3 regions of the Bradyrhizobium arachidis genome follow, and region 1 is predicted to be linked to each of the others. Evidence: predicted binding sites of a transcription regulator. Region 1 holds the regulator's gene; each other region holds the start of a gene.

Region 1 (7,595 bases):
ACAGCGCTACGCGAGTCGATCGCGACCACCGAGCCGCGGCGCGCCACCTATCTCGACCACGTCCCGGTCGACCGCTGGATGGAGCTGATCATCACCCCGGTGCCGGTTCCAACCAGCTTCGGCGGCGCCGACAAATGCATGCTAATGACTTTCCACGACCAGACGCCGCTGCGCCGGGTCGAGGAGATGCGCGCCGACTTCGTCGCCAATGCCAGCCACGAGCTGCGCACGCCGCTCGCCGCGCTGTCCGGCTTCATCGATACGCTGCAAGGCCAGGCCAAGGACGATCCGAAGGCGCGCGAGCGCTTCCTCGGCATCATGCACAACCAGGCCACCCGCATGGCGCGCCTGATCGACGACCTGCTGTCGCTGTCGCGCGTTGAATTGTCGGCGCATGTGCGGCCCGACACCCTGGTCGACCTGCTGCCGATCATCTTCCAGGTCGCCGACGGGCTGGAACCGCTGGCGCGGGAGCGCCAGGTCGAGGTCGAGACCCATCTGCCGGAGACCCCGGTGATGATCGCCGGCGACCGGGAGGAGCTGCTGCGCCTGTTCGAGAACTTGATCGAGAACGCGCTCAAATACGGCGCCTCGGGCGGACGTGTCATCGTGTCGCTGACGGTTCCGGCAGCCACTGATGGAACTCAGGAAATCCGGGTCCTGGTACGCGATTTCGGCCCTGGCATCGCGCCCGAGCACCTGCCGCGCCTGACCGAGCGGTTCTACCGGGTCGATGTCGGCGACAGCCGCTCGCAGGGCGGGACCGGGCTCGGATTATCGCTGGTGAAACATATTCTTAACCGTCACCGCGGCCGGCTTTTGATCGAAAGCGTGCCCCGGCAGGGCGCCACCTTCACCGCCTGTTTTCCCCAGGTGAAGACCCTGACACAGAGCTGAAAGCTAAACGATTTCAATCGTTTGACTGTGTCATCCGACTGTCACGAAACCTTCGTAAAAGCACAGCCGACTGCTCCTAAAGGGGCGGCGCGGGGAGCGCGATCGGGCGCGGATGGCGCTTCGCTCCCCTGTATGGAGACCAGCATGAATTTCATCAAAACTATCGTCGCTGCTGGCTTGGTCGCCGCAACGACGACGGCGGCGTTCGCTGCCGATATCACGGGTGCCGGCGCGACTTTCCCGTTCCCGATCTATTCGAAGTGGGCTGACGCCTACAAGAAGGAGACCGGCAACGGTCTGAACTATCAGTCGATCGGTTCCGGCGGCGGCATCAAGCAGATTCAGGCCAAAACCGTGACCTTCGGCGCCAGCGACGCGCCGCTCAAGGCCGAGCAGCTCGAGAAGGACGGCCTCGTTCAGTGGCCGATGGTGATGGGCGCGATCGTCCCCGTCGTCAACCTCGAGGGCGTCAAGGCCGGCGAGCTCGTGTTCGACGGCGAGACCCTCGCCAACATCTATCTCGGCAAGATCACCAAGTGGGACGACGCCGCGATCAAGAAGCTCAATCCGAACGTGAAGCTGCCGTCGGACGCGATCACCGTGGTCCGCCGCTCGGACGGCTCGGGCACCACCTTCAACTTCACCAACTACCTCTCCAAGGCCAGCGCGGACTGGAAGAGCAAGGTCGGTGAGGGCACCGCGGTCGAATGGCCGGTCGGCGTCGGCGCCAAGGGCAACGAAGGCGTGTCGGGCAACATCAGCCAGACCAAGAACTCGATCGGCTATGTCGAGTACGCCTATGCCAAGCAGAACAAGCTGACCTACACCGGTCTCGTCAACAAGTCCGGCAAGCCGGTTCAGCCGACTGTCGAAGCCTTCCAGGCGGCCGCTTCGAACGCCGACTGGGCCAAGGCTCCCGGCTACTACGTCATCCTGACCGACCAGCCCGGCGACAAGTCCTGGCCGATCACCGCGGCGACCTTCATCCTGATGCACAAGGAGCCGGCTGATAAGGTGGCGTCGAAGGAAGCCATCAAGTTCTTCACCTGGGCGTTCAAGAACGGCGCCAAGGCGGCCGAGGAGCTCGACTATATCCCGATGCCCGAGAGCGTCGTGAAGCTGATCGAGAAGACCTGGTCGGCCGACATCAAGAGCTAAGCTCTCCTGTTCCGGAAGGCGGCGCGGCTGCGAAAGCCGCGCCGCTGGTCCGGAGCTCTCGCGAACGATCGTTCTCCGGGCCGGTGCCGCAATGGCGAACCATCCGGGGCACGCGACAGCAACTTAAAAAAACGTATAGTCAGTACAGGGGATCGGCGTGGCAGAGATGGCTGTCGAGAGCAATGTAGTAGATGCCGCCGGACCGTATGATCGCGCCAAGGCATTGAGCGCGTTCAAGCTCGGTGACCTCACCTTCTACTGGATCACGCGCCTCAGCGCGATCTCCGTGCTGCTGATCCTCGGCGGCATCATTGTTTCGCTGATCGTCGGTGCCTTCCCGGCGATGAAGGAATACGGCCTCTCGTTCCTGTGGACGCAGCGCTGGGCGCCGTCGGCAGATCCCCCCGTGCTCGGCGCGCTCGGCCCGATCTACGGCACGCTCGTCACCTCGTTCATCGCGATGCTGATCGCCATTCCGGTTGGACTTGGCATCGCCATCTTCCTCACCGAGCTCTGCCCGCAATGGGCGCGCCGCCCGATCGGCATGGCGATCGAGCTGCTCGCCGGCATCCCCTCGATCATCTACGGCATGTGGGGCTTCTTCGTGCTGGGCCCGTTCCTGGCCAACACCTTCCAGCCGTTCATGATCAAGATCTTCGACGGCATCCCCGTGCTTGGCGCGATCTTCGCAGGTCCCCCGTCCTATCTCAGCCTGTTCAACGCCTCGCTGATCCTCGCCATCATGGTGCTGCCCTTCATCACCTCGATCTCGGTCGACGTGTTCAAGACGGTGCCGCCGGTGCTCAAGGAAGCCGCCTACGGCGTCGGCTGCACCACCTGGGAAGTCGTCCGCAGCGTCGTGATCCCCTACACCCGCGTCGGCGTCATCGGCGGCGTCATGCTGGCGCTCGGCCGCGCGCTCGGCGAGACCATGGCGGTGACCTTCATCATCGGCAACTCGTTCCGCATCTCCTCGTCGATCTTCGCCCCGGGCACCACGATCTCGGCGGCGATCGCGTCCGAGTTCGCCGAAAGCGACGGCCTGCACCAGTCCGGCCTGATCCTGCTCGGCCTCCTGCTGTTCGTGCTGACATTCTTCGTGCTCGCAGCCGCGCGCCTGATGCTGCTGCGTCTCGAAAAGAAGGCGGGGAAGTAACATGAACCCGATTTACGCACGCCGCCGCCGCATGGACATCGTCATCCGCGCGCTCTGCCTCGCCGCCGCCGCCTTCGGCGTCACCTGGCTCGCGCTGATCCTGCTGACGCTGTTCTACAACGGCCTGACCGGGCTCAACCTCCAGGTCTTCACCGAAAACACCCCGCCGCCCGGCTCGACCGAGGGCGGCCTACTCAACGCCATCGTCGGCTCGGTGATCATGACCGTGCTCGGCGTCGGCATCGGCGCGCCGCTCGGCATGTTCGCCGGTACCTATCTCGCCGAGTACGGCCGCAACGACAAGCTGACCTCGGTGATCCGCTTCATCAACGACATCCTGCTGTCGGCGCCCTCGATCATCATCGGCCTGTTCATCTACGGCGCTGTGGTGGTGCCGATGCGCGGCTTCTCGGCGATCGCCGGCTGCCTCGCGCTCGCCGTGATCGTCATTCCGGTGGTGCTGCGCACGACTGAGGACATGCTGCTGCTGGTGCCGAACGCATTGCGCGAGGCGGCCTCCGCGCTCGGCCTGCCGCGTTCGCTGGTGATCAAGCGCATCGCCTATCGCGCCGCGCGCTCGGGCCTCATCACCGGCGTGATGCTGGCCACCGCCCGCGTCGCCGGCGAGACCGCGCCGCTGCTCTTCACCGCGCTGTCGAACCAGTTCTTCAGCCTGAGCCTGAACAAGACGATGGCCAACCTGCCGGTGACCATCAACAACTTCGTGCAGAGCCCCTACGCCTACTGGAAGCAGCTCGCCTGGAGCGGCGCCCTGCTGATCACGTTGACCGTGCTTGCCCTGAACATTGGCGCGCGCATCCTGAGCGCCGAGAGGACCGCAAAATGAGCGATATGTCAGTTACCGTCAGTACGCCCGTTCAGCACGGCTCGCAGCCGCTACCCGATGCCCCGGCCAAGGTGACGGTGCGCAACCTCAACTTCTATTACGGCGAGCATCACGCGCTGAAGAACATCAACCTGACGCTCGGCACCAACCGCGTCACGGCGTTCATCGGCCCGTCGGGCTGCGGCAAGTCGACCCTGCTGCGCATCTTCAACCGGATGTACGACCTCTATCCGGGCCAGCGCGTCACCGGTCAGTTGATGCTCGACCAGACCAACATCCTCGACCCCAAGCTGGACCTCAACCTGCTGCGCGCCCGCGTTGGCATGGTGTTCCAGAAGCCGACGCCGTTCCCGATGACGATCTACGAGAACATCGCGTTCGGCATCCGCCTCTACGAGAAGATATCGAAGTCCGAGATGGACGACCGCGTCGAGAAGGCGCTGCGCGGTGGCGCCCTCTGGAACGAGGTCAAGGACAAGCTCAACGCGTCCGGCCTGTCGCTCTCGGGCGGCCAGCAGCAGCGCCTCTGCATCGCCCGCACCGTCGCGGTGCGGCCCGAGGTGATCCTGTTCGACGAGCCCTGCTCGGCACTGGACCCGATCTCGACCGCCAAGGTCGAGGAGTTGATCCAGGAGCTGTCCGAGAACTACACCATCGCGATCGTCACCCACAATATGCAGCAGGCGGCCCGCGTCTCTGACAAGACCGCCTTCATGTATCTTGGCGAGCTGATCGAGTTCGACGACACCAGCAAGATCTTCACGTCGCCGAGCGATCGGCGGACGCAGGATTACATCACCGGCCGGTTCGGCTGAGGAGACGGGATATGGGTTCTGAACATACCGCAAAGGCCTTCGACACCGACCTCCAGGAGCTCACGCGCCTGGTCGCCGAGATGGGCGGCCTCGCTGAGCGCATGATAGTCGATTCCGTCGACGCGCTGATCCGCCGCGACGTCGCGCTCGGCCAGCGCGTGGTCGCGACCGACGCCGAGATCGACGCGCTCCAGAAGAAGATCGAGGAGCGCGCCGTTCTCACCATCGCCCGTCGCCAGCCGATGGCGGTGGACCTGCGCGAAATCGTCGGCGCGATGCGCGTCGCGACCGATCTCGAGCGCATCGGCGACCTCGCCAAGAACATGGGCAAGCGCGTCGCGGCGCTGGAGACGGACTTCCATCCGCTCAAGCTGTTCCGCGGCCTCGAGCACATGACCGACCTCGTGCAGCAGCAGGTCAAGTCGGTGCTGGACGCCTACGCCGCGCACGACCTGCCGGCGGCGATGGCGGTGTGGAAGGGCGACGAGGAAGTCGACGCCATCTGCACCTCGCTGTTCCGCGAGCTCCTCACCTACATGATGGAGGATCCGCGCAACATCTCGTTCTGCATCCACCTGATGTTCTGCGCCAAGAACATCGAGCGCATCGGTGACCATGCCACCAACATCGCCGAGACCGTGTTCTACATGATCGAGGGCCAGGCGATCACCGACAAGCGGCCGAAGGGTGACATGACGACCTTTGCCACAACGGTCCCGAATAGCTGAAGAGTCAAGGAGCGACGACACCATGGGCGCACGCATTATGGTGGTTGAAGACGAGGAAGCTCTCACCGAGCTGCTTCGCTACAACCTCGAAGGCGACGGCTATGACGTCGAGACGGTGATGCGCGGCGACGACGCCGACACCCGTCTCAAAGAACACATCCCCGACCTGATCGTGCTCGACTGGATGCTGCCGGGCCTCTCCGGCATCGAGCTGTGCCGGCGGCTGCGCACCCGCCCGGAGACCAAGCAGCTGCCGATCATCATGCTCACCGCGCGCGGCGAGGAGAGCGAGCGGGTGCGGGGGCTTGCGACTGGCGCCGACGATTACATCGTCAAGCCGTTCTCGGTGCCGGAGCTGCTGGCGCGCGTGAAGGGCCTGCTCAGGCGCGCAAGCCCGGAGCGGCTCGCCACCGTGCTCGCCTATGGCGACATCGAGCTCGACCGCGACAAGCGCCGCGTCGCGCGCTCGGGCCGGCCGATCGATCTCGGCCCGACCGAATATCGCCTGCTGGAGTTCTTCCTCGAGCATCCGGGCCGCGTGTTCTCGCGCGAGCAGCTGCTCGACAGCGTCTGGGGCCGTGACATCTACATCGACGAACGCACCGTCGACGTGCATATCGGCCGCCTGCGCAAGCTGCTCAATCTCGGTCGTGAGCAGGACCCGATCCGCACTGTCCGCGGCGCCGGCTACGCGCTCGACGACCGCTTTGCGAAGGCGGAGCAGACGTAAGAACGATTGCAAGCGAGCAAAATAAAAGCGCGCCAAGTGGCGCGCTTTTTTATGTCACGGGTCGTCCCGGCCGCGTGCCGGGACGATGTCGTTTGAAGCAGCGTTCAGCGCGTGCCGGGCTTTGCCGGCGCACGGCGACGATCCGCCGCCGGCTGGTAGGCGACGCGCGAGTGCTGCGCGCAATAGGGCAGGCCGGAAAGCGCCTTGCCGCCGCAGAAGAAGAAATCCGGACTCGAGGGATCGCCGACCGGCCAGTGGCAGGTCGCCTCGTTCAGCTCCAGCAGCGACAGCCGCTGGCTCATCGGCACCACGTTATCGTAGGTGACCGGCTCGGCCTCCACCTCGACCTCGAAGGCCTGCGCCAGTGCGGTGTTGCCGCGCGAGATCGGACGGCTCACGCGCATCATGTGCTGCGCGGGGCGGGCCTTGCGCGGCCGGGGCGCTGCCGATGAGGGGCTCTTGGCGCGGCCGGACAGGCCGAGCCTGTGCACTTTGCCGATCACGGCATTGCGGGTCACATTGCCGAGCTCGGCCGCGATCTGGCTGGCCGAAAGTCCGGCCTCCCAGAGCTTCTTCAGCTGCTCGACGCGATCATCGGACCAGGTCAAAACCGTCATTGCACCCTTTCCCTCGCTGCCGGCCAGCCATCCTGGGGCCTCACAGCGAATGCCTAAGCCTTGAAAAACCCGTGCCGCCAGAATCCCTTAAGGCTCGCCGGGCACGCAGGATGCGCCCGAACGTTTACGCCGGTACATGAGGACTCTTGGGATCAGAACTGCTGCACGAGATGTCGTATCTGACAGTCCAAACGCTACAATATGGCGTGACTCGCGCGCAAGAGTCCGCCGACTCGCTTCCACATGTTCCGTGGTGAAAATCCCGCAAAATCGGCACCGCAAGACTACGGATTCAGCGTTTCCCGGGGCTTTCGGGCGGCATTGACACCCGTCTCACCAGGCATAAGATAGTCGCACGTGCCGCCCTTAAAAGGCGGCACGTTTCGTTTTCCGGGCCGGTTAATGGTGCGTTGCGCAATGCACTCAAGCCGTCCGCAACATCCAAGTGATCGTCATGACCAACAGCGCCGCGCCGCATTTGCTCCCCGTTTTCGCCAGGGCCGACCTCGGTTTCGAGCGCGGCGAAGGCTGCTGGCTGATCGCGACCAATGGCGAGCGCTATCTCGACTTCACTTCGGGCGTCGCGGTGAACGCGCTCGGCCATGCCCATCCCGCGCTGGTCAAGGCGTTGCAGGAGCAGGCGACGA
Region 2 (7,595 bases), 4.6 Mb from region 1:
CGGGCGAGGGGATCGACGCACTGCTCGCCGCGATCGAAGAGCGGTTAGCGGCCAAGCGCACCACGCTCGATCTCTCCATCGACGCCGCCGACGGCGCCGGCATCAGCTGGCTGCATCGCAATTCCGAGGTGCTGGCGAAAGAGCTGCACGACGGCCGCTTCGACATGACCGTGCGGGTCGACGAGACCAAGCGGGATATCGTGGTGAACAGGTTCGACGCCGTGCCGCGTCTGTCGGCGTAATCCAGCCCCACTTTGTAGCCCGGATGGAGCGAAGCGAAATCCGGGATGTCACAACGCGGCGCGCCCCGGATTGCGCTTCGCTCCATCCGGGCTACGGACTTTCTGCGTAAGCCTTGTGACTCAGGACACTAGAACGGAATGGTCAGGCCCGGAGTTTTCGCTTGCGCCCTGGTATAGGCGACGCCGTGGATCTTGATCCCATGATCGTCCAGCAGCGAAATGATGCCGCCTTGGTTCGACAGTTCCATCGGCTTCTGAACGACAACGGCCAGCGTGCCGCCGGCCGCGATCGTCCCTGACAGCACCATCTTGTTCTTCTGCTTGTCGGCCAGCATCCAGCCGGTGAGATCGATGTCGCGATCGGCCGTGTTGAGCAGCGTCACGACTTCCCGCTCGGGCGTCTTCACAGCGTTGACGAGTGCCGCAATGATGCGCACGAGGCCGTCGGGCATCTGCCCGGTCGGAGGGATCGTCGGATCCGGCCGCGGTGTCGGCGTGCCGCCGCCGAGATCGATGGGATCACCGGTCTTGTCGTCGGTGTGCCAGGCCTGCGTCTGGAATTTGAGGAAGATCGCGGTCCATAGGTTCTGATCCGGGAATTCGAACACCAGCCCGCCGTCCTGCCACGGTCCGTTGTCGCCGGAGAATTTTCCGCTCGGATTTCCCTGATTCATATGGATGTCGTGAATGCCGCGTCCGGGGCGGAAACCGAAATAATTGTCCGCTTTCGGCTCGGGTCCCCATGTCTCGCCGAACGCGTACATCATCGCGTTTTCGTTCGAGAGAGCACGCTGGACGAACTGGTCGAGTTTCTCGTTGAGGTCATTGTCCGGTCCGGGCAAGGACAGCGGGAGCGGCACCATCTCCTGCGGCTGCATCAGATTTCCACGAATGAAGTCGAGCGCGAGACCGCCCGGTCTCGGCGGTTGCGCGTGCAGTCCCGGCGGCAGCGCCGCGAGCTCGTCGGTGATCGGATGGACAAAGCGCGATCGCACCAGGAACTCGACTTCGCTGCCGTCGGCCGACTGCACATTGACGGCGATGCGGAAATCCGCGTTGTCGGCCACGATATGGACTTGATAGTGCGGCGATTGGCCAGTGCCGAAACGCATCGCGATCGGGCGTCCCTTGAGGACCGAATAGTGCTTCAGTGGCATCGCACTCACCTGGGTTTCGGCTGCGCGGGCTTCGTTATTCAACTTTAGACTGCGGGTCGTGACGGTTTCATGGCTTCATCGTCTCGGCCGCATTCAGGAAAAACTGCTGACCTATCCGGAAATCACGTCAGCCCGCCGATGCCACATCAGGGCAATGCCGTAAGGCTAGCGGCGAGCCTCCTGGCGAGTCTCCGGTTTCTCCACGACCTTCGCTGCATTCCACAGCGCGTCCATCTCTTCCAGCGACGCCTGGTCCAGCGTGCGGCCCTGCGCCTCCAGCGTACGCTCGATGAACGCAAAGCGCCGCTCGAACTTCGCATTGGTCGCGCGCAGTGCGGCTTCCGGATCGGCATCGACGTGACGGGCGAGGTTGACGAGGGCGAACATCAAATCGCCGGTCTCTTCGGCAATCTCCTGCCTGTCGTTGCGGTCGAGCGCGGCCTCGATCTCGTCGGCTTCCTCGCGGATCTTTTGCAGGACCGCGCGCGGGTCGTTCCAGTCGAAGCCGACGGTGGAAGCCTTGCGCTGCAGCTCCATCGCGCGCGTCAGCGCCGGCTGGCCGGCCTTCACGCCGGACAGCAACGATTTGTGCGCGGGCATTTGCTCCGGCGGCCGGCGCGCGGCACGCTCGGCCTTCTCCTCGGCCTTGATGCGGTCCCAGACTTCCTTGACGTGGTGGGAGGCGAGATTGCCGTCCTTGTCGGCGAAGACATGCGGATGGCGCCGGATCATCTTTCGCGTGATGGCCTCAACGACATCACCGAACGCAAAGGCGTTCTGCTCCGACGCCATCTGGGCGTGGAACACGACCTGGAGCAGGAGATCGCCAAGCTCCTCTCTGAGATCGTCGAGATCGCCGCGGGTGATGGCATCGACCACCTCGTAGGCCTCCTCGATCGTGTAGGGCGCGATCGTCGAAAAGTCCTGCTCGAGGTCCCAGGGGCAGCCGGTCACCGGCGTGCGCAGCGCCGCCATGATCTCGATCAGGCGGGAAATGTCGCGGGAAGGGGTCATTGCGGGGCAGTCTCCTGGGTCCAGAGACTTATGCCAAAAGCGGGCCGCCGTTCCCAGCGCGGCGCGGCGGAACGGACCGATTTCCACCGATTGGCGGGCCGCGCCCGCAATGCTAAAGCGCGGGCCATGAGTGACGCATTTTCATCACAAACCGCGCTCGTGCTGTTTTCGGGCGGCCAGGATTCCACCACCTGTCTCGCCTGGGCGCTGAGCCGCTTCGCGCGCGTGGAGACGCTGGGGTTCGAGTATGGCCAGCGCCATGCCATTGAGCTCGCCTGCCGCGACCGTCTGCTCGACGGCATCAAGGGCCTGCGCGAGGACTGGGCTCTAAGGCTCGGCGAGAGCCATACGCTGTCGATCCCGACGCTGGCCGCCGTGTCCGAGACGGCGCTGACGCGCGACGTCGCGATCGCCATGGGCGCCGACGGCCTGCCCAATACGTTCGTGCCCGGCCGCAACCTGGTGTTCCTGACCTTTGCAGCAGCGCTGGCCTATCGGCGCGGTATCACGGACATCGTCGGCGGCATGTGCGAGACCGACTATTCCGGCTATCCCGATTGCCGCGACGACACCATCCGCGCCATGCAGGCCGCACTGTCTCTGGGCATGGCCCGCAAATTCGAGCTGCACACGCCACTGATGTGGATCGACAAGGCCGCGACCTGGAAGCTGGCGCATGATCTCGGTGGCGACGGGCTAGTCGACCTCATCCGCGAGCAGTCCCACACCTGCTATCTCGGCGAACGCGGCGCGCAGCACGACTGGGGCTACGGCTGTGGCGAGTGTCCGGCGTGCAGCCTGCGGGCGAAGGGGTGGCGGGAGTTCGTGGCGGGGCGCTGAGCCCACATTTTCGGTGTCATCACCCGCGAAAGCGGGTGATCCAGTATCCCAGAGGCCGTGTTTGGGCCGAGGGACCGCGGCGTACTGGATTCCCCGCCTTCGCGGGGAATGACAGTGTTGGTTGGAGCAACAGCGTCCGCAACACGACGCGGCGCTAGACTACCCCGCAAAATCCTCGTCCCGCAGCTCGATCGGCTTGCCATGCGGCGTACGATCCGCAGCATGGTCCCAAGCGTAGCGGTAGCGGTGCAGGGTCTCCATCGAGGCGACGCCTTTCCGCGCGACGAGGCCTTCCAGTGTGGCGAGCCAGTGCAAATAATACGTCTCGCCCGTATCAGGATCGCCGGCGGCCTGTGCGCGCTTGATCTCGTCGGCCAGCGCCGCCGCCCATTCGGGCCAAGTGAACACGCCGCGCTCGTGCAGGCTCAAGGCCATCGCGAAGGCATGCGCCTCCCAGGGCGCGCGGAACACCGGGCCGTCGTCATCGCGCGGAATGCTCGGGATGGCCGCCGTCGCGGCCGCGGCAGCCGTGCTGCTCATCAAGCCGGGTCCAGATAGGGCTCGAACGCGTCGATCGAGACCTTCAGCGTCGGATCGCCATCTTCGCCCCAGAGATCGCTGCCTTCGAACACCACGGTGTAGAGCCATTGCGGATTCTCGCCGAGCTCCATCGCCGCCGAGTCCGGAAACACGTGGCAGCCGTGGTTGAGCTCGACGACACCGACATGGCCGCGGACATAGCGCGGCAGCCGTGTGTGCGTGGTCGGATGGATGTTCTTGGCGCGGACGCGATCGCCGATCTTGAATCTTGCCGGCGCCGGAGCAGGGCGGGCAAACTTGCCGCGCACCATCACGCGCTCGACATTGGCGAGATCGAACTTGCCGTGCTTGAGCGCCTTTCCGGGCTGCATGGCGTGGCCGGCCGCGACTTCCTCACGCGTGAGGTAGCCCTTCTCGATCAGCATCTCCTCGAGCCCGAGGAACCATTTCTTGTAGTAGGAGCTCGAGAGATACACATGCGGCGGCAGCGTCTCGCGGTAGAAGCGCGAGGTGTCGATGTTGAAGGCGCCGGCTGCGCCCATCGCGCGCACCATGGCCAGCACGCGCGACTCCCACTCCTCATGAAACATCGGCTCGTTCGGCTCGGGCTCGACCTTGCCGAAGCCGTCCATGCCGCCCATGTCGTGGACGCCGTTCACGACGGCGCTCCAGGCTTGGCCGGAAAGCCGGTGCCGATCATGGAGTCGCGCGTGACGAGCTCGGCGAGCTGTTCCTCGCTCCAGCCTTCGGTGCCTTCGGGGCGCATCGGCAGCACCAGGAAGCGCGTCTCGGCAGTGGAGTCCCAGACACGGAGCTCGATGTCCTTCGGCAGGCTGACACCGAAATCGGCGAGCACGCCGCGCGGATCCTTCACCGCGCGCGAGCGATAGGGCGCGGCCTTGTACCAGACCGGCGGCAGCCCCAGCATTTCCCAGGGGTAGCAGGAGCACAGCGTGCACACGACCATGTTGTGGCGCACGGGCGTGTTCTCGACCACGACGAGATGGTCGCCGACGCGGCTGACATGGCCGAGCGTGCCGATCGCCTTGCTACCGTCCTCCAGCAGCGCCTGCTTGAACGCCGGATCGGTCCAGGCCTTGGCGACGACGCGCGCGCCATTATGCGGGCCAATCTTGGTCTCATAGGCCTGGATGATCGCATCGAGCGCAGCCGGCTCGACATAGCCTTTTTCGGTCAGGATCGTCTCGAGCGCGCGCACGCGCAGCTCGGTCTCGGACAGCTCCGAATGATCGTGATCGTGGTGATGATGATGGTCGTGATCGTGGCTCATGGGACGAAGGATAGGCGCAATGGTCCCCGCCTGTCGAGTATGCGTTGCGGTGCAGCCGGGTCCCATATTCGTGAGGCCCGAGGTAGGCTAGCATCGCCGGAAGCAGACTGGAGGCGCCGGTGACGAATTACGTGAAAATCGAGAAAGGCCTCGGCCCCGAGGGGCGGATCGCGGTCGTGCGATTCGACCGTAGCGACGGCATCAACGCGCTCTCGCCCGAGGCGCTGCGCCAGCTCACCGCGGCCGCACGCAGCTTCGAGGACGATGCTGCGACGTCCGTCGTGGTGCTGACCGGCAGCACGGGCGCCTTCAGTGCGGGCTTCGACCTGAAGGACGCCGAAGGACGCGCACGCAAGGACATGGACCTCGGCACGCTGCGCCGGCACCTCAAGCTCGGGCCGCGCCTGACCCATGCCTGGCAGGAGATGGAGCAGATCACGATCGCGGCGATCGAGGGCTTCTGCGTCGGCGGCGGCGTGGCGCTTGCCGTAGCGCTCGACTTCCGCATCATGGGCCGTGATGCACATCTGCGCGTGCCCGAGATCGGGCTCGGCATGAACATGAGCTGGCAGAGCATCCCGCGCATGCTGCATCTCATGGGCCCGGCCCGTACCAAGCAGGCGGTGATTTTGGCAGATGAGCGCATCAGCGCGGATGAGGCCTATGAATGGGGCCTGGTGGAGCAGGTGGTCGATCCCGGCCATGCGTTCGACGCCGCCATGGAGCTCGCCCGCAAGGTCGCCGCGCAGCCGCCGCTCTCGGTCGCGATGACAAAGCTGACGGTCAACCGGCTCGCGCATGCGCTTGACGACCTCGCCAGCCACATGGACGTCGACCAGTTCGCACTGGCAAGCCTCAGCGAGGACCACAGGGAGGGCGTCGAGGCGTTCCTGACGCGGCGCAAGCCGCGGTTCAAGGGGCGGTAGAACCAAGCCAGGCCATTGCTAGCGTGGCGGACAGTCCGTATACGCCGAACTGGGACAAAAGCAGGCCCGGCCAACGGGCTGCACGATGCAACGACAATCGAGGGGAGGGCCCATGGCCGCTGGTTCGCAGGCGCCTGAGGCAAAAGGGTTTCGCTGGAGGCTGGTCACGCCGCTGGCGGTGTGGCTGGCGATCTATCTGTGGCCGGTGCCGCCAGGGCTCAACGCCAATCAGTGGCATTATTTCGCCGTGTTCGCGGCTGTGATCACCGGGCTCATCCTGGAATCGATGCCGGTCGGCGCAGTCGGCTTCATCGGTCTCACGGTGGCAGGCGTTGCAGGCTATATCGATCCCGATCCCGGCAAGTCGCTGCGCTGGATGCTGGCGGGCTTCGCCGAGAGCACGGTGTGGCTGATCGTCGGCGCCTTCGTATTCTCGATCGGCTATCGCAAGAGCCAGCTCGGCCGGCGCATCGCGCTGGTGCTGGTGCAGAAGCTCGGCCGCAACACGCTGGGCCTCGGCTACGCGGTCGCGATGTCGGACTTCCTGCTCGCGCCGGCGACGCCGTCGAATACCGCGCGCAGCGGCGGCATCGTCTATCCCATCATCAGCAACATCCCGCGCATCTATGGCTCCGAGCCCGGGCCGACCGCCGGCAAGATCGGCACCTATGTGATGTGGACCGCGTTCGCGGCAACCGCGATCACCAGCTCGCTGTTCTTCACCGCGCTCGCGCCCAATGCGGCCGCGCTCGCCATCGCCAGGAAAACCGCCGGGGTCGAGGTGAGCTGGGCGCAGTGGTTCATGGGCTTTGCGCCGCTCGGCCTCCTGCTGATGATCGTGGTGCCGCTGCTCAGCTACGTGGTGTGCCGTCCCGAAGTGAAGCGCAGCCCGGAGATTTCCGAATGGGCGGCGAAGGAGCTCGCCGAGATGGGCCCGATGTCGCGCAACGAATGGATCATGCTGGCGCTGATCGTGCTCGCGATGTTCCTGTGGATCGCAGGCTCGAGCCCCGACATCCACGTTCCCGGGATCGGCTCGAACTTCGTCAACGCCACCACCGTCGTGTTCATCGTGATCTCCCTGATGCTGGTGACGGGCGTGATCGAGTTTGCCGACATCGTCAGCGAGAAGAGCGCCTGGGAGGTGTTTTTCTACTTCACCTCGCTCTTGACGCTCGCCTCGGGGCTCAACGAGATCGGCTTCATCAAATGGTTCGCGACCGAATACGCAAAACCGCTCGCCGGGCTGTCGCCGTCGACCGCAATGCTCCTGCTGGTCGCGCTGTTCTTCTGGATCCACTATTTCTTCTCGAGCATCACCTCGCATGCGGCGGCCGTGCTGCCGGTGGTGCTCGCGGTCGGCTCCGGCATTCCCGGCCTGCCGGTCGTGACGCTCGCCATGCTCTGCATGTATTCGCTCGGCCTGATGGGCGTGATCTCGCCTTATGCGACCGGGCCGGCGCCGATGTATTTCGGCAGCGGCTATATCGGGAAGGGCCAGTTCTGGGGCTTTGGCCTGATCTTCGGGCTGCTCTATTTCGCAGGCCTCCTGCTGATCGTGCTGCCGTGGTTGCAGGTCTGACGA
Region 3 (7,595 bases), 4.9 Mb from region 1:
GCCGCCTCGTCGCCCGCAGCCTTCACGGCGCGGACGTCCATGCCGTCGACCTGCCTGCCGGGAATGTTGAAGGACGCACCGCGCTTGGAGAAGTCTTGCTGGGCAGAGGCGCGCGAGACCGAGGTGCCCATGGCGTAACGGTTGTTCTCGATGACGTAGATCACCGGCAGCTTCCACAGCTCGGCCATGTTGAAGCTCTCATAGACCTGGCCCTGGTTGGCCGCACCGTCGCCGAAATAGGTGACGCTGACGCTGTCGTTGCCGCGATAGTGATTGGCGAAGGCGAGGCCCGTGCCGAGCGAGACCTGGGCGCCGACGATGCCGTGACCGCCGTAGAAGTGCTTCTCCTTGCTGAACATGTGCATGGAGCCGCCCTTGCCCTTGGAATAGCCGCCGCGGCGGCCCGTGAGCTCGGCCATGACGCCGTTGGCGTCCATGCCGGTGGCGAGCATATGGCCGTGGTCGCGATAGCCGGTGATGACCTGATCGCCCTCTTTCAGAGCCATCTGCATGCCGACCACCACGGCCTCCTGGCCGATATAGAGATGGCAGAAGCCGCCGATCGCACCCATGCCGTAGAGCTGGCCGGCCTTTTCCTCGAACCGCCGGATCAGGAGCATGTCGCGGAGCGCCTTGAGCTCCTGTTCCCTGGTGAATTCCGGGGGCGAACCGCCGTCGGTCTTGTCCTGCGCAGCGCCTGCGGCGGCTTTCTTGGGTGCGGCCATGGGAATTCCGGGTCAGAGAAAACTTCAGCCCTCTCTAACCCAAGTCAAACGCGGTTGGAAAGCACCGCAACGGAATAGCACGATTTTCATTATGCCGCACTGCAACGTGGCCGAAACTTTGCAAAACCTTTGGCGCCGATTGGGCAACATTAGCTCCGCGCCAATACAGGCCGTGCCAGCAGATGCGGCAAGCATATCGGACACGCGCATCCCACGAGCAGAGACCCTTGGCGCGTGTCCGATTCGTACCGTCGGCCTTACCAGCCGAGCTCGCGCAGATAGGCTGTGCGGGCGGCAACGGCGGTGTGCGTGAAGTCGGTGAAGACCCCATCCACGCCGAGACGGAAAAATTTGAGATATTCGAGACCGGGATCGCCGTGATAATCGGCGGCGAGATATTTCTTCTCGTTCCGGAATGTGAAGACGTGCACGAACAGGCCGAGCTTGTGCGCGCCGGCAACGAGGCTGGTCGGCTCCTGCGTCGATGCCTCCGGGGTCGATCCCTTGTAGGGCGTGCCGTCGGCGTTGCTGTCCTTCCACGGCACGATCTTGAGCGGCACGATATAGGCCTTCCACGGCCCGATGCCGTCGGCATAGGCCTTGATCTCGGCAAGGCCCTCAGGGGTCAGCATCGCATCGTAGAGGCGCGCATCACCCGCAACCGTCCAGTCGAACGGACGTGAGCTCGTGATGTTGTTGAGCAGCACCTTGCCGGTCTTGAAGTCGATGCCGTTGCCGTCGATGAGCTGAACCTGCCGCGTCTGAAGCCCATGGCTGCGCATATATTTCAGGCTGCCGGGCTCGAAGCTCTGGACCAGGATGGGCGCATCCTTGGTGTTGAGGCCATTGTCCTTGATGATCTTGATCAGGGCATCCTCGAGCGGACGGCTGCCGGGCGCACCGCAGCCGTTTGCGATGGCCTGGGCATTGTTCCAGGTCGGGTTCTTGGTCTCGGGATAGACCAGGATGGGACGCCCGGTCGCCTTGCCCTTGGCCTTGGCGATGTCGATGACGTCCTGGAAGCTGATGACCGGGAATTTGCCGTTGAAGACTTTTGGCCGTTCGTTGGCGGCATCGTAGGTCGTGCCGGCGATCCATTCCTTCAGCTCGGCCATGGTGAAGTCGGTGATCGACCAGTCATTGGTGTGGTCCTCGCCGTCCACGATCAGCGACTTCAGCACCGATTTCGGATCGGCGGGATCCGTAAGATCAGTCAGATAATCAGCAGGCGCGGTCGGGGAAGCCGGCGCCTTGACGCGCACGCCGGGCACGGTGCGCTTGCGGGCCGCAACAGTCGCGTTGGTCTTGGCGACCTCGGCCACATTGGTGTTGTCGCTGAGCCAGGGGTTATGGCGCACCACCAGGACGCAGTCCTTGGTCAGGTGCAAATCCTCTTCGAGCGCGTCGGTGCCGAGTGCCGCGGCAAGCTCGTACGATGCCTCGGTCTCTTCGGCCACCAACCCCGGCAGGCCGCGATGGCCGAGGATCAGCGGCGGCTTGCCGTCGAGGGTCGGGACCTGCTTGGCACCAGCCGGAGCCGGGCCGGTCTGTGCGAAGGCCATCGACAAAGGAAGGAGCGCCGCGCCGAACAGCATCGCTCCAATACGCACCGTTCGACGTGAACGATTGTCCTGCATGACAAGCCTCCATCTTTGCGCAGCATCGCGTCAAAACGCCACAAGGGCGAGCCTGTCGTCTTGTCCCAATTCTCTGACAGGCGGATGACGGCGGGTGCGCAATGATAGATGCGCACAGGCGCCGCCGCCATGACGCCGCCTGTGCCTTGCCATCAGGGCTTGCCGATCAGAAGAAACCGAGCTTCTTCGGGCTATAGCTGACCAGGAGGTTCTTGGTCTGCTGATAGTGATCGAGCATCATCTTGTGGGTCTCGCGCCCGACGCCGGACTGCTTGTAGCCGCCGAAGGCCGCATGCGCGGGATAGGCATGGTAGCAGTTGGTCCAGACCCGGCCGGCCTGGATCGCCCTTCCGAAGCGGTAGCAGCGGTTGGCATCGCGGCTCCAGACGCCGGCCCCGAGGCCATAGAGCGTGTCGTTGGCGATCGCGAGCGCCTCATCGTCGGTCTTGAAGGTCGTGACCGAGACCACGGGGCCAAAGATCTCCTCCTGGAAGATGCGCATCTTGTTGTTGCCTTCGAACACCGTCGGCTGGACGTAGAAGCCGCCGGCGAGATCGCCCGCGAGCTCGGCGCGTCCGCCGCCGGCCAGCACCTTGGCGCCCTCCTGCTTGCCGATGTCGATATAGGAGAGGATCTTTGCGAGCTGCTCGCTGGAGGCCTGTGCGCCGATCATGGTGTCGGCCGCGCGCGGATCGCCCTGCTTGATCGCGGCGACGCGCTTGAGCGCGCGCTCCATGAAGCGGTCATAGATGTCGGCGTGGACCAGCGCCCGGCTCGGACAAGTGCAAACCTCGCCCTGGTTCAGCGCGAACATGACGAAGCCTTCGATCGCCTTGTCGAAGAAATCGTCGTCCTCGGCGGTGACGTCGCTGAAGAAGATGTTCGGCGATTTGCCGCCGAGCTCCAGCGTCACGGGGATCAGGTTCTGGCTGGCATATTGCATGATCAGCCGGCCGGTCGTGGTCTCGCCCGTGAAGGCGATCTTCGCAATCCGCGGGCTGGAGGCGAGCGGCTTGCCGGCCTCGAGGCCAAAACCGTTGACGATGTTGAGGACGCCTGGGGGCAGGAGATCGCCGATGATCTCGGCCCAGACCATGATCGATGCCGGCGTCTGCTCGGCCGGCTTGAGCACCACGCAATTGCCGGCGGCGAGCGCGGGGGCGAGCTTCCAGCACGCCATCAACAATGGGAAGTTCCAGGGAATGATCTGGCCGACCACGCCGAGCGGCTCGTGGAAATGATAGGCGATGGTGTCGTGGTCGATCTCGCCGATCGAGCCTTCCTGCGCGCGGACGACGCCGGCGAAGTAGCGGAAGTGATCGATCGCCAGCGGCAGGTCGGCGGCGCGGGTCTCGCGGATCGGCTTGCCGTTGTCCCAGGTCTCGGCGATTGCGAGGCGCTCGAGATTCTCCTCCATGCGGTCGGCGATCTTGTTCAGGATCGCGGCGCGCTCGGCGACGCTGGTGCGTCCCCACGCGGCCTTGGCAGCATGGGCCGCATCGAGCGCGGCCTCGACGTCCTGCGCATCGGAGCGCGCAATCTTGCAGACGATCTGGCCGTTCACCGGCGAGGCATTGTCGAAATATTTGCCGGCGATGGGTGCTGTGAACTTGCCGCCGATGAAATTGTCGTAGCGTTCGGCGAAGGGGCTTTGGGTGACGCCGAGGAATTCCACCTTGTTCATTGCTCACTCCCAATGTTGATGTTTGCGCGATCCGCCGTGTGTTCACGACTTGCGCCGACGATCTCGCGGGAGATGGTTTCTGTCAGCCCTGATAGAAACGATGGCCGGGCGGGAGTGTCGCAGTTCTGCGACAGTCGCGGGGGAGATGGGACGCTCGCGGCCTCCACATCGTCATTGCGAGGACGATGGCCTAATGCCTGATATCGAACCGCTTCAGCTTCCGGTGCAGCGTGGCGCGGCTGACGCCGAGGGCTTTGGCGGCGGCCGAGACATTGCCGCCGGCGCGGAGCAGCGCCCGCTGCAACACCGCGCGCTGGCCGCCGGCAAGGTGATCATGCGCGGCATCGCCACCGAGCAGATCGGCCGCGGGCACCGGCCGCATCGCCCTGCCCGGCGCGATCCCCAGTCCCGCGCGGGCGGTGCGGGTCGCGCCGATCACGAGATCGTCCGCATCGACCGCGACGAGGCCGATCGACTGGCCGTCCGGACCTTGCGTCAGCACGATGCGGGCATGAGCAAACGCCCGGCGAAACAAGTCGGCCTCGATGCGCCTTGCCGCCTCGCCGGCCGCGAGCGCGATCAGGCTGGAGAACGCATCGGTGCGGTCGGCGCGGCAGGAGGAGACGTCGAGCACACCGGCGAAAGCTGCCTCGTGATCGTAGATCGGAACGGCGGTGCAGCTCAGCAGCGTGTTGCGGGTGAAGAAGTGCTGATCACGGTCGATCGTCAGCGGCCGCTGCTCGACGACGCAGGTGCCGATGCCGTTGGTGCCCTCATACTCCTCGCTCCAGAGCGCGCCGGTCCACAGGCCCCAGGACTGGAACGTGGCATCGTCGGCCGGCGTGCCGCGGCGGTCGACCGGCACGCCCTCGACGTCGGCGAGCAGCACGCAGCAGCCGGCCGCGCCGACAGCCTGATAGAGCCGGTCTATGGCGCCTTGCGCGGCGGCAAGCAGCGGCGCGACGCGCTCGCGCGCCTGCCGCAACTCGGCGTCGCTGAGCCACACCGGCAGATTGCGGCCGGCGGGATCGAGATGATGCAATCGGGACGAACGGCACCATGAGGCCACCAGCGCGGACCGCGCGGCCTGGCCTGACGCAATGGCGGCCTCGACACGGGCCGCGTGATGCCGGGACATTGGCCCATTCATCACTGTTTCCTCCGGGTGGCAGTCTAGGCTGTGCCGGCACGACCCGGTTGATCTGCGTCAACTCAGGCCGACAGCGTGGGAAGGCATGAGCCCGCACCGGCACTGCCGTCAAGCGGCAGTCCGGTTCCACGCTTGCGGCTTTCGGTAGAATTGATCGACGCGTGCCGGATTTCGGCAGCGGCTTTCGATGCGGCTTTCGAATGGAGCGGAAAGCGCTACTTGGCCGGGATCATCCGAACGAGATCATGCGGATTGACGTAGTCGAGCTGGAAGCGCGCCCGCTCGTCGAGCATGTCGGGATCGATCTTGTCGGTGCGCAGCAGCGACACGCGCTGCTCGCTCCTGGCGCGCTCGCGCTTGAGCTGCGCCAGCTCGCTCGTCAGCGCGATGATCTCCTGGTCGAGCTCCTGGCGGGCGTTGAGGCCGTATTTGCCGGTATAGGCGTTGACGCCGAAATAGCCGACGATCGCGACCGCCATCGCATAGAGGGCAAGGCCGGTCAGGATCGATTTCAGGCGCGCGCGGGAGACCATCTCGGGAAGATGGGGCAGCTTGGTTAAGGGAGTGTTAGTGCGCCCTGCCCGTTCGTCGGTCTGCCGACCCCATCGTCATGGCCGGGCTTGTCCCGGCCATCCACGCCTTGGCCCGCGGCGACGAAGAACGTGGATGCCCGGCACAAGGCCGGGCATGACGGAGAGGTTGAGCAAGCTTAAGCGGAGAGCCTCAGCCGTGGTGCTTCGCGACGTGCGCGGCGAAGGCGTCGATATAGGCCTGGAGCACGGGCTTGAGCGAGTCCTTGGTCAGGTTGCCCTCCGCATCGAAGGCATCGCCGACCGCGTTCAGATAGGTCTCCGGCTGCTGCATGATCGGGCCGGCAATGCCCGGCAGGATGTTCTGCAGCGTCTTGGCCGCACTGACGCCGCCGAGCGGGCCCGGCGAGTTCGAGACGATGCCGACCGGCTTGCCGTTGAACGAGCTCTTGCCATAGGGGCGCGAGGCGACGTCGATGGCGTTCTTGAGGACGCCCGGGATCGCGCGGTTGTATTCGGGGGTGACGAAGATGACGCCGTCGGACTTCTGGAGCTTGTCGCGGAAGGCCAGCCAGTCGGCCGGCGGCGCGCCCTCGAGGTCCTGGTTGAAGAACGAGATGCCCCCGAGGGTGACGACCTCGAGCTTGAGCGAGGCAGGCGCGAGTTTTGCCAGCGCATTGGCGATCTTCAGCGAAAAGCTGTCCTTGCGCAGGCTGCCGGCGATGACGACGATGTTGTAGGCCATGGAGTGTCCTTGAGGGCTTGAGCGGGAGTGCCGGGGCGGCACTTAAGCGATCCGGATCGATGGATGCAAGTGCATGAACCGGTCCGATTTGGAAACGCTGCGTTTCGCGAAAGCAGATGGTGACCAAAAACAATCGGGCCGCCAAGTGGCGGCCCGATCTTTCGTGCGAATCTGCAAATCCACTCAGATCGTCGGATTCCACGCCGACGGGATCAGGCGATATTTGGCGCCGTCCTTCTCGACATGGCCGACCGAGGGGAAGGTGAAGTGGAAGCCGACGACAGTGGCCTTCTCCGCCGCGGCCATGTCGTAGAATTTGTGGCGGGTCTCCTGCGCCAGCGCGGGATCGTTGTCGAACGCTACGTGCCAATCCGGATTGCGCAGGAAGAATTCCGGAATGTTGGTGACGTCGGACTGGATCAGGACCTTCTTGTCGCCCGAGGCGACCGCGAACGAGGTGTGACCCGGCGTGTGGCCCGGCGTCGCGATCGAGGTGATGCCCGGCGCGACTTCCTTGCCCCACTCGTATTTCGTGACCTTGGACTCGAGGCCGTCAAAGGTCTTCTTCACGTTGGCGAAGTAGTTCTTCATCATCGGATTGGACTCGGCCTTGGCGGCGTTGTCAGCGCTGGTCCAGAACTCCCAGTCCTTGCCCGGCACCATGATCTCCGCATTCGGGAAGGCGAGCGCGCCGTCGGCGAGGCGAATGCCGTTGGTGTGGTCGGGATGCAGATGCGAGAGCAGCACCACATCGATGCTCTTGGGATCGACGCCGGCGGCCTGGAGGTTCTGCAGCGTGCGGCCGACCGCGCCCTTGCTCGGCTCGAGATTGGCGACGCCGTTGCCGGCGTCGATCAGCACCAGCTTGGGGCCGGTGTTGATGAGCTGCGGGTTGAACGGCACCGTGACCATGCCCTTGGGCATGTAGGCGGCCTCGCCTGCGGCGAGCGCCTCCTCCTTCGACAGGTTGCTGACGAATTTGTCGGGCATCGGGAAGGTGCGCGCACCGTCATTGATCGAGGTGCACTCGATGCTGCCGACCTTGTAGCGATAGAAGCCCGGCGCCTGTGTCCCGGCTGGCGGCACCGAGGCATCGGCGATGGTCGGGCGAAGCCCGGTGGCGG

What was found. Region 1 encodes PhoB, which activates phosphate uptake and scavenging genes when phosphate is short. Its sites were predicted from a motif close to TGTCATNNANCTGTCAT; they were not measured.
Region 2: a site for PhoB is predicted at 1,458-1,474, ahead of WN72_RS24710 (DUF2278 family protein). Genes of this name have one in related genera too.
Region 3: a site for PhoB is predicted at 2,436-2,452, ahead of WN72_RS26295 (glycerophosphodiester phosphodiesterase family protein). Genes of this name have one in related genera too.

What each region holds. Positions count from the first base shown of each region.
Region 1 is NZ_CP030050.1:704,249-711,843, forward strand. Features, by position in the region: gene WN72_RS03285 (ATP-binding protein) at 1-897, shown strand, start outside; gene pstS (phosphate ABC transporter substrate-binding protein PstS) at 1,042-2,055, shown strand; gene pstC (phosphate ABC transporter permease subunit PstC) at 2,222-3,211, shown strand; gene pstA (phosphate ABC transporter permease PstA) at 3,213-4,058, shown strand; gene pstB (phosphate ABC transporter ATP-binding protein PstB) at 4,055-4,873, shown strand; gene phoU (phosphate signaling complex protein PhoU) at 4,885-5,601, shown strand; gene phoB (phosphate regulon transcriptional regulator PhoB) at 5,624-6,331, shown strand; gene WN72_RS03320 (GcrA family cell cycle regulator) at 6,436-6,948, opposite strand; gene WN72_RS03325 (aspartate aminotransferase family protein) at 7,403-7,595, shown strand, end outside.
Region 2 is NZ_CP030050.1:5,289,466-5,297,060, forward strand. Features, by position in the region: gene hflX (GTPase HflX) at 1-242, shown strand, start outside; gene WN72_RS24710 (DUF2278 family protein) at 371-1,399, opposite strand; gene mazG (nucleoside triphosphate pyrophosphohydrolase) at 1,565-2,413, opposite strand; gene queC (7-cyano-7-deazaguanine synthase QueC) at 2,540-3,253, shown strand; gene WN72_RS24725 (nitrile hydratase accessory protein) at 3,413-3,793, opposite strand; gene nthB (nitrile hydratase subunit beta) at 3,793-4,452, opposite strand; gene nthA (nitrile hydratase subunit alpha) at 4,449-5,084, opposite strand; gene WN72_RS24740 (enoyl-CoA hydratase/isomerase family protein) at 5,204-6,010, shown strand; gene WN72_RS24745 (DASS family sodium-coupled anion symporter) at 6,123-7,592, shown strand.
Region 3 is NZ_CP030050.1:5,622,868-5,630,462, forward strand. Features, by position in the region: gene pdhA (pyruvate dehydrogenase (acetyl-transferring) E1 component subunit alpha) at 1-725, opposite strand, end outside; gene WN72_RS26295 (glycerophosphodiester phosphodiesterase family protein) at 983-2,362, opposite strand; gene adh (aldehyde dehydrogenase) at 2,529-4,046, opposite strand; gene WN72_RS26305 (helix-turn-helix domain-containing protein) at 4,237-5,196, opposite strand; gene WN72_RS26310 (FtsB family cell division protein) at 5,412-5,729, opposite strand; gene WN72_RS26315 (NADPH-dependent FMN reductase) at 5,920-6,471, opposite strand; gene WN72_RS26320 (MBL fold metallo-hydrolase) at 6,655-7,595, opposite strand, start outside.